2 linked regions of the Hymenobacter tibetensis genome follow. The protein of the gene in region 2 interacts with the protein of the main gene of each other region in a pairwise test. Links are inferred from orthologs where the notes say so. Each region holds a gene or a part of one and is shown on either strand. Other genes may lie near its edges.

Region 1 (3,142 bases), 1.7 Mb from region 2 along the record:
TACAATGCTCACTTTCACCAACGGATCAGCATGCTCCAGGAACCAACCCGCAATAGCGTGGCCAGCTTCGTGGTAGGCTACGATGCGCTTCTCATCGGGGCTGATAATCTTATTCTTCTTCTCCAGACCTCCAATAACGCGGTCAACAGCGTCGGTGAAGTCCTGCATGGTAATCATCTTCTTGTCGCGACGGGCAGCAATAAGGGCAGCTTCGTTGCAGACGTTGGCAATTTCAGCCCCAGCAAAGCCAGGAGTCTGGGCTGCCAAACGACGGGCCTCTACGTCGGGGCCTAGCGTTAGGGGCTTCAAGTGCACCTGGAAAATCTCGGTGCGGCCATTGATGTCTGGCTTATCAATGCTGATCTGGCGGTCAAAACGGCCGGGGCGCAGCAGCGCTGAGTCGAGCGTATCGGGGCGGTTAGTAGCAGCAAGGATGATGACACCAGAGTCAGTACCGAAACCGTCCATTTCGACCAGCAGCGAATTGAGCGTGTTTTCGCGCTCATCGTTGCCGCCGGGCATGTTGCCACGCGAACGGCTACGGCCTACGGCGTCAATTTCGTCGATAAAGATAATGCAGGGAGCTTTCGACTTGGCTTGCTTAAACAAGTCACGTACCCGAGCAGCACCGACACCCACGAACATCTCAACGAAGTCGGAACCCGAAAGCGAGAAGAATGGCACGTCTGCTTCGCCAGCTACAGCTTTAGCCAACAGGGTTTTACCGGTACCAGGAGGGCCAACCAGCAAGGCACCTTTCGGGATTTTACCGCCCAAAATGGTGAACTTCGAAGGGTTCTTGAGAAACTCTACAATTTCTTGTACTTCCTCTTTGGCCTCTTCCAAACCGGCCACATCCTTGAACGTGATTTTCACCTTGTCGCCACCTTCAAATAGTGCGGCACGGCTTTTCCCGATGTTGAATATCTGACCACCGGCCCCAGCGCCACCGCTCATGCGGCGCATCAAGAACCAAAAGCCTACGAATAACAGGATAGTGAAACCCCACGTAGTTACCAGGTCGCCATAGCCAGTACGCGTATCGAACGTGATGCCGATGCGCTGCTCTAATGGAACGTTAGCTTGCAGCTTCTCGAAGTCTTCCTTAAAAGTTTTTCCGTCAACTACTCGGAAGCTGAACTGCGGGCTTGCCTCGAAGGTAAGAGGCCCACGACGGCTCAGAAGAGCCTTGTATTTGTCGGTTCGGACGGCCTCGTTCTTCAACGACACCTCCACTACCGACCGATCGGTGAGCAAGCGTACATCCCGCACGTCGCCGGCGGTATACATTTGCTCGAATTTCTGCTGATTTATCTCTACTGTGTTGCCGCTCTGGTTGAAGAACAGCCAGGCGCACAGAAATAAAACCAGCCCGGCGAGCAGCCAGAGTTGCATGCCAGGTTTTGGGGCCGGGCTAGGCAACATAGGCTTCTTTTTTTTGGGCGTGTTATCTGACATGAAACTAAGATTGGCTAAGGCAAAAGATCAAAGGCGGAACACCCCGCCAGTGTGTTTGTTCCCGCTAACAGACGGAAACCAGCACACTTTACTTTAATGAACTGAAAACAGTCTCTTCTTCGATGTGCTGAATTTCGGCATCACCCCATAGCTCTTCCAGTGCGTAGAACTGCCGCCGGTCGCGCAGGAATACGTGGACTACTACATCCACATAGTCGAGCAGTACCCACTCGCGGTTCATACGACCTTCGGTTTGCCAAGGGCTCTGACCAGTAAGTTTCTCTACTTCTTCCTCCACCGAACGCGCAATGGCATCGATTTGGGTATCTGATGAAGCCGAGCAGATAATAAAATAATCCGATACGGCATTTTTAAGCTCCTTGAGGTTCATCACAACGATATCCAGGCCTTTTTTCTCCTGCATACCGCGTACTACTACATCTGCCAACTTGTCCGAATCCTGTTGAACCAGGGTACTTTTCATGGGGTATTGTTAGGTTTGATCATCACAAAGTACGAAAAACACGTGGAGGCTATTATCCCCCAAACGCTATTCACGGGCCGCCAAGTGGTTTCGTTGCCCGAATGCGCTTCAACCAACAGTGAAGCGCAAGCTCTTATTCACAGAAACCGCGCCACCGACGGCTGCGTGGTAATAACCGACAAACAGACCGCCGGACGCGGCCAGCGTGGCAACCGTTGGGAGGCTGCGCCCGGCGAAAACCTGACAATGTCGGTGGTTTGGCGCCCCACCTTCTTGCCAGCGCCCGACCAGTTTCAACTCAGCCAAGCAGTAGCATTAGCAGTGCACGACTGGGCGACGACGCTTCTTGGCCCCGACCCCGCGCTTCGGGTGAAGTGGCCAAACGATATTTTTTTCGGGAACCGCAAGCTAGGTGGTATCCTGATTGAAAACACGCTTAGTGGCACAATGATTCAGCATAGCGTGGTAGGAATTGGAATGAATATTAATCAACGTGAATTTCAGGTGCCTACCGCCACGTCTTTAGCGGCTCTAACCGGACGGGCCTACGACCTGCCAATTCTAGCAAGCCGCCTGCTCGAACACCTAGAACGGCGCTATTTGCAGCTACGTGCTGGGGGGCTGGGAGTTCTCCGACAGAACTACCGGCAAGTGCTTTACCGCTACCGAGAGCCTCATCTGTATGAGGTAGATAACCATCAGGTAACAGGTGAGATTGTGGATGTGGATGAGGCCGGGCGCCTCGCTTTATCGATCAGCGGGCAGTTGCGTCATTTTGATTTGAAAGAAATTAAGTACATCATTTAGTATCACTGTTTGGTCGATGTATAAAAGCTATACGCAGATATTTTTATAGCTAGAACAAGCAAAAGGCAACCTTTAGCTGTTGGATAACGAGTAGACAGCTAGAGGTACGAGGCCAGCGCACTCACGCGCAACGCAACCTTTTCGCTCTGAGTGTCATCTATGTTTCGGGTTAGTTAGGCACGGTGCTTGTCTTACTTCATCCACAAACGCGAGTTGCTCTTAAGAACTCTTGCGCTAAATACCAGAAAAAGCCTATATTTGATAGCTTGCCACTAGGCAGCTTTTTTGCAACGCTTCTTTCATATGAAAATTTCTACCCGCTTAGTTGGGATGTTGGCCTTACTACTGGCGCAACTGTCAGCGCTTGCTGCTACCGTTACGGTGGAAGTTGGT
Region 2 (3,301 bases):
AATTCCCGCGTCCCGCTTCGACCCCACCCCCCGTTGGAAGCCAGCAAAAACTGTCGGTATGATTCCGGCAACGGCTGCGGTAACTGCACCGCCAACGCTGACAACTGCTCACTAGTAGCAGGCGTTTCATGTTGAAACTCATCGAATAGAGTAGTCAGGTCAAGCATGAACTGAAGATTAAGGTGCTTATAGTGTCAGGCCTTACTACTAATTCTTCATCAGAGAGCTAAGAAAGTTCTGAACTCGGGACAAAAAGGTTTGGTAATGGCTGAATTATGCTTCATCAACAGAAGTAGTGCCTTCAAGCTTGGTTTTGTAATTGAACTGCCAATGGGGAACAGCTTGGCAAACTGTCTCAGCAAATTCTTTCGTCAGCGAATTTATACTGCCCGCGTTGTAGTGTGGCTTCGGCGAGTAATGCTCTTTGAATTTTGCAATTGCCATTGGGTCGTAGCAAACCTTTGGACGAAGATTTTCTACTAACCGAACATCAATTGATAGCGTTATGAAGCGTTTGGATTTGCGGTGCTGCCCAACAACTATTATGCGTTGGCACATCCCGGCGTACCAATCGATAATATAGACTTTAGCCCCTGGAGTAAAATGCTTTGTCCCGCTGCGAGTTTCGGCACCACCTGGCCCATAAGGACGTTCGCGAATGATATTGCCAACGGCTGTCCAGTATGATTCTGGAGATGTTTCAGAAGCTTTAGATTCGTTAGTATCCATCAATCCAGAGAATACTATTCTGTATTATTTTTCAAGTAGTTTATTAGCCTCATCTCAATAAGGCTTCTGACCTCCGTGTCGTCAGCATCGTGCAAGATATTGCGCAACGCTTCAGCGGATATGTTCTCGGCAGCATGAACCAATGACCATTCTATACCACAGGCAGATGTGTCGCGCGGAGGCCCCAGATTAATTAAAACTAGAGAGTGGCTTGGTTCTAGGGGCTCGGAAAGTTGCTGCACAAGTTCATCAAATTCTTGCAAGGGAAAGTCGTCGATGGCCGGCGTGCTATCGACTGGCAATGAACCTAAGCTGCGTAAACGGGCGATGATAGTAGCGTTATCCATTACTCTACTACCTCCCGGCAGGCACGGTATAAATCCTTCCAGCCGTCGCGCTCTTTTACTACTGTTTCCAGGTATTCCAGCCAGACGGTGCGGTCCTGTACGGGGTCTTTCACTACGGCGCCGGTGAGGCCGGCGGCCAGGTCGTGGGCGCGGAGGCTACCGTCGCCGAAGTAGGCGGCCAGGGCCAAGCCGCTGTTCATCACGGATATGGCTTCACCGGTGCTCAGGGTGCCGCTTGGGCTTTTGAGCTTGGTTTTGCCGTTTTCGGTCACGCCGCTGCGTAGCTCCCGGAAGATGGTGACGAGGCGGTTGATTTGCTCGACGGCGGGCGCTTCTACCGGCAACTGTAGCGCCTTGCCTTGCTTAGCGACGCGGGTTTGTACAATGCGCACTTCCTCGCTCAGGTCGGTAGGGAGGGGGAGTACCACGGTGTTGAAACGGCGGCGCAGGGCACTGCTCAGTTCATTTACGCCCTTGTCCCGGTCGTTGGCGGTGGCAATGACGTTGAAACCGCGCGCAGCTTGCACCTCGGTGGCGAGTTCGGGGATGGGCAGCACCTTTTCCGAGAGCATGGTAATGAGCGTGTCCTGTACGTCGGAGGGGATGCGGGTGAGTTCTTCGAGGCGCACGAGGCTGCCTTCCTGCATGCCCTTGAACAGCGGCGAGGGCACCAGCGCGCCCAACGATGGACCTTCGGCAATGAGTCGGGCGTAGTTCCAGGAATAGCGGATAGCGTCTTCGGAAGTGCCCGCCGTGCCTTGCACCAGCAGGTTGGAGTGCCCACTGATGGCTGCCACCAGATGCTCGGAAACCCAACTTTTGGCCGTGCCCGGCACCCCAAGCAGCAGCAAGGCCCTATCGGTGGCGAGGGTGGCTACCGCAATTTCCATCAGCCGCCGCTGCCCAATGTACTTGGGCTCGATTTCAAACCCGTTATCGAGCTTGCCGCCCAATAAGTAGGTTACCACTGCCCACGGCGAGAGTTTCCAGTTGGTGGGTTTGGGCCGGTCGTCAACTGCCGCCAGGGCGGCTAGTTCTTCTGCATATAGCACTTCGGCGTGTGGGCGGAGCAGGTTTTCGGTTGGCGTGGCGGACATATAGGATACGTTGAGGTAGGTGACAGATGAGGGGTGACAGAGTTGAAGCTAGAAAACTAGTTTCCCTCCTCAGGTGAGGAGGGGCTAGGGGTGGTTGAGCAGCTAGAACTAGAAGCCAAAACTAGTTGTCGTTCAACGGTAGGTCAACCACCCCTAACCCCTCCTCATCTGAGGAGGGAAACTAGTTTTAACTTGTAGCTTCTATTAGCGAAGCGTCCAGTTCGGCGCGGAAACGGAGAGTTTCGAGCATGGTGTGGATGCTGTTCTGGAAGGTACTGTGTACTTCGGGTAGGGCGAGCAGGGTGGTTTCTACCAACGTGGCGTCGGCGGGAGCAATGGCGGGGGCGAGGTGCTGGCTGATGAAGTAGCTGAGCTGGTAGAGGTCGGTGTGGAACCGTTCGAGGGTGGCCGAGTTGGTTAGCTTGGCGCTTAGGCTTTGCAGGACTTCGGTGGTTAGCTCATGGGGCCAGGGCGTAGGGAGCTGCAGCAGGTCGTCGGTCCAGCGGGGTTCCTGGCGCCGGACGCGCAGCAGCATGGGCTTGAGCAGAAGCTGTTGCCGGGTAGCGGCGGGCAGTAATTCGGTGAGGGCCGCCCAATCGATGTTGCGGTCGAGGTGGTTTTTTTGCAGGGTCGGGCGCTGGTGCAGCCACAGCTTCAGAAAAGCCGCCGCAAAGTCGGTATCCTGATGCAGGAGGGTGCTTGTGGCCCAGCACGGCAGCATCGGCACCGCCCACTCCGAAGCTAGGGCCGCAGCCAGCAAGTCGTCAGCTGAAACGTCTAGGTGTGTAGTCCAGCGGCTGGGGGGGAGTAGGGCCAGTATATTGCCCAGCCGGATGGCGCTCGGACCTAGCGGAGTAGCCCGGTTGCCGGTGCCTGAGTAGTAGGCGTATTGGTCGTTTTTCTCCTCGATGCCATCAGCCAGCCAGCTTTTGTCCCAAGTGGTAGGCAGCGTAACTTCCAACGTAATTTTGCCTAGGCCCAGCAAGCCGCGCTTCACCGTTAGCAGTGGCGCGGCCCGCGCCCACAGCCGTTCTACTAGCGTCGCACCAGGGAGCTGTACCAGCAGCGCGGCGGCTTGGCGGCGTACTTCCTGGCCCCTAGCGCGAAGTAGGGTTTCCAGCACGGGTT

What was found.
Region 1: the proteins of MTX78_RS11770 (region 2) and rsfS interact in binary tests that used the Escherichia coli proteins (3 or more experiments, as listed by UniProt). The link is inferred for Hymenobacter tibetensis from one-to-one orthologs.

What each region holds. Positions count from the first base shown.
Region 1 is NZ_CP094669.1:4,594,490-4,597,631, forward strand. Bases 245-3,064 are described here. They hold rsfS (ribosome silencing factor), read right to left. Parts: upstream 1,943-3,064; coding sequence 1,547-1,942; downstream 245-1,546. Other genes in these bases: ftsH (ATP-dependent zinc metalloprotease FtsH), read right to left, coding at 245-1,458; MTX78_RS18400 (biotin--[acetyl-CoA-carboxylase] ligase), read left to right, coding at 1,958-2,749; MTX78_RS18405 (T9SS type A sorting domain-containing protein), read left to right, coding at 3,053-3,064. Also shown: more of ftsH, read right to left, coding at 1-244; more of MTX78_RS18405, read left to right, coding at 3,065-3,142. UniProt on the Escherichia coli protein: Functions as a ribosomal silencing factor. Interacts with ribosomal protein uL14 (rplN), blocking formation of intersubunit bridge B8.
Region 2 is NZ_CP094669.1:2,936,858-2,940,158, reverse strand. Bases 125-3,103 are described here. They hold MTX78_RS11770 (ATP-binding protein), read right to left. Parts: upstream 2,174-3,103; coding sequence 1,076-2,173; downstream 125-1,075. Other genes in these bases: MTX78_RS11765 (DUF5691 domain-containing protein), read right to left, coding at 2,361-3,103; MTX78_RS11775 (hypothetical protein), read right to left, coding at 744-1,076; MTX78_RS11780 (hypothetical protein), read right to left, coding at 274-729; MTX78_RS11785 (SMI1/KNR4 family protein), read right to left, coding at 125-167. Also shown: more of MTX78_RS11785, read right to left, coding at 1-124; more of MTX78_RS11765, read right to left, coding at 3,104-3,301.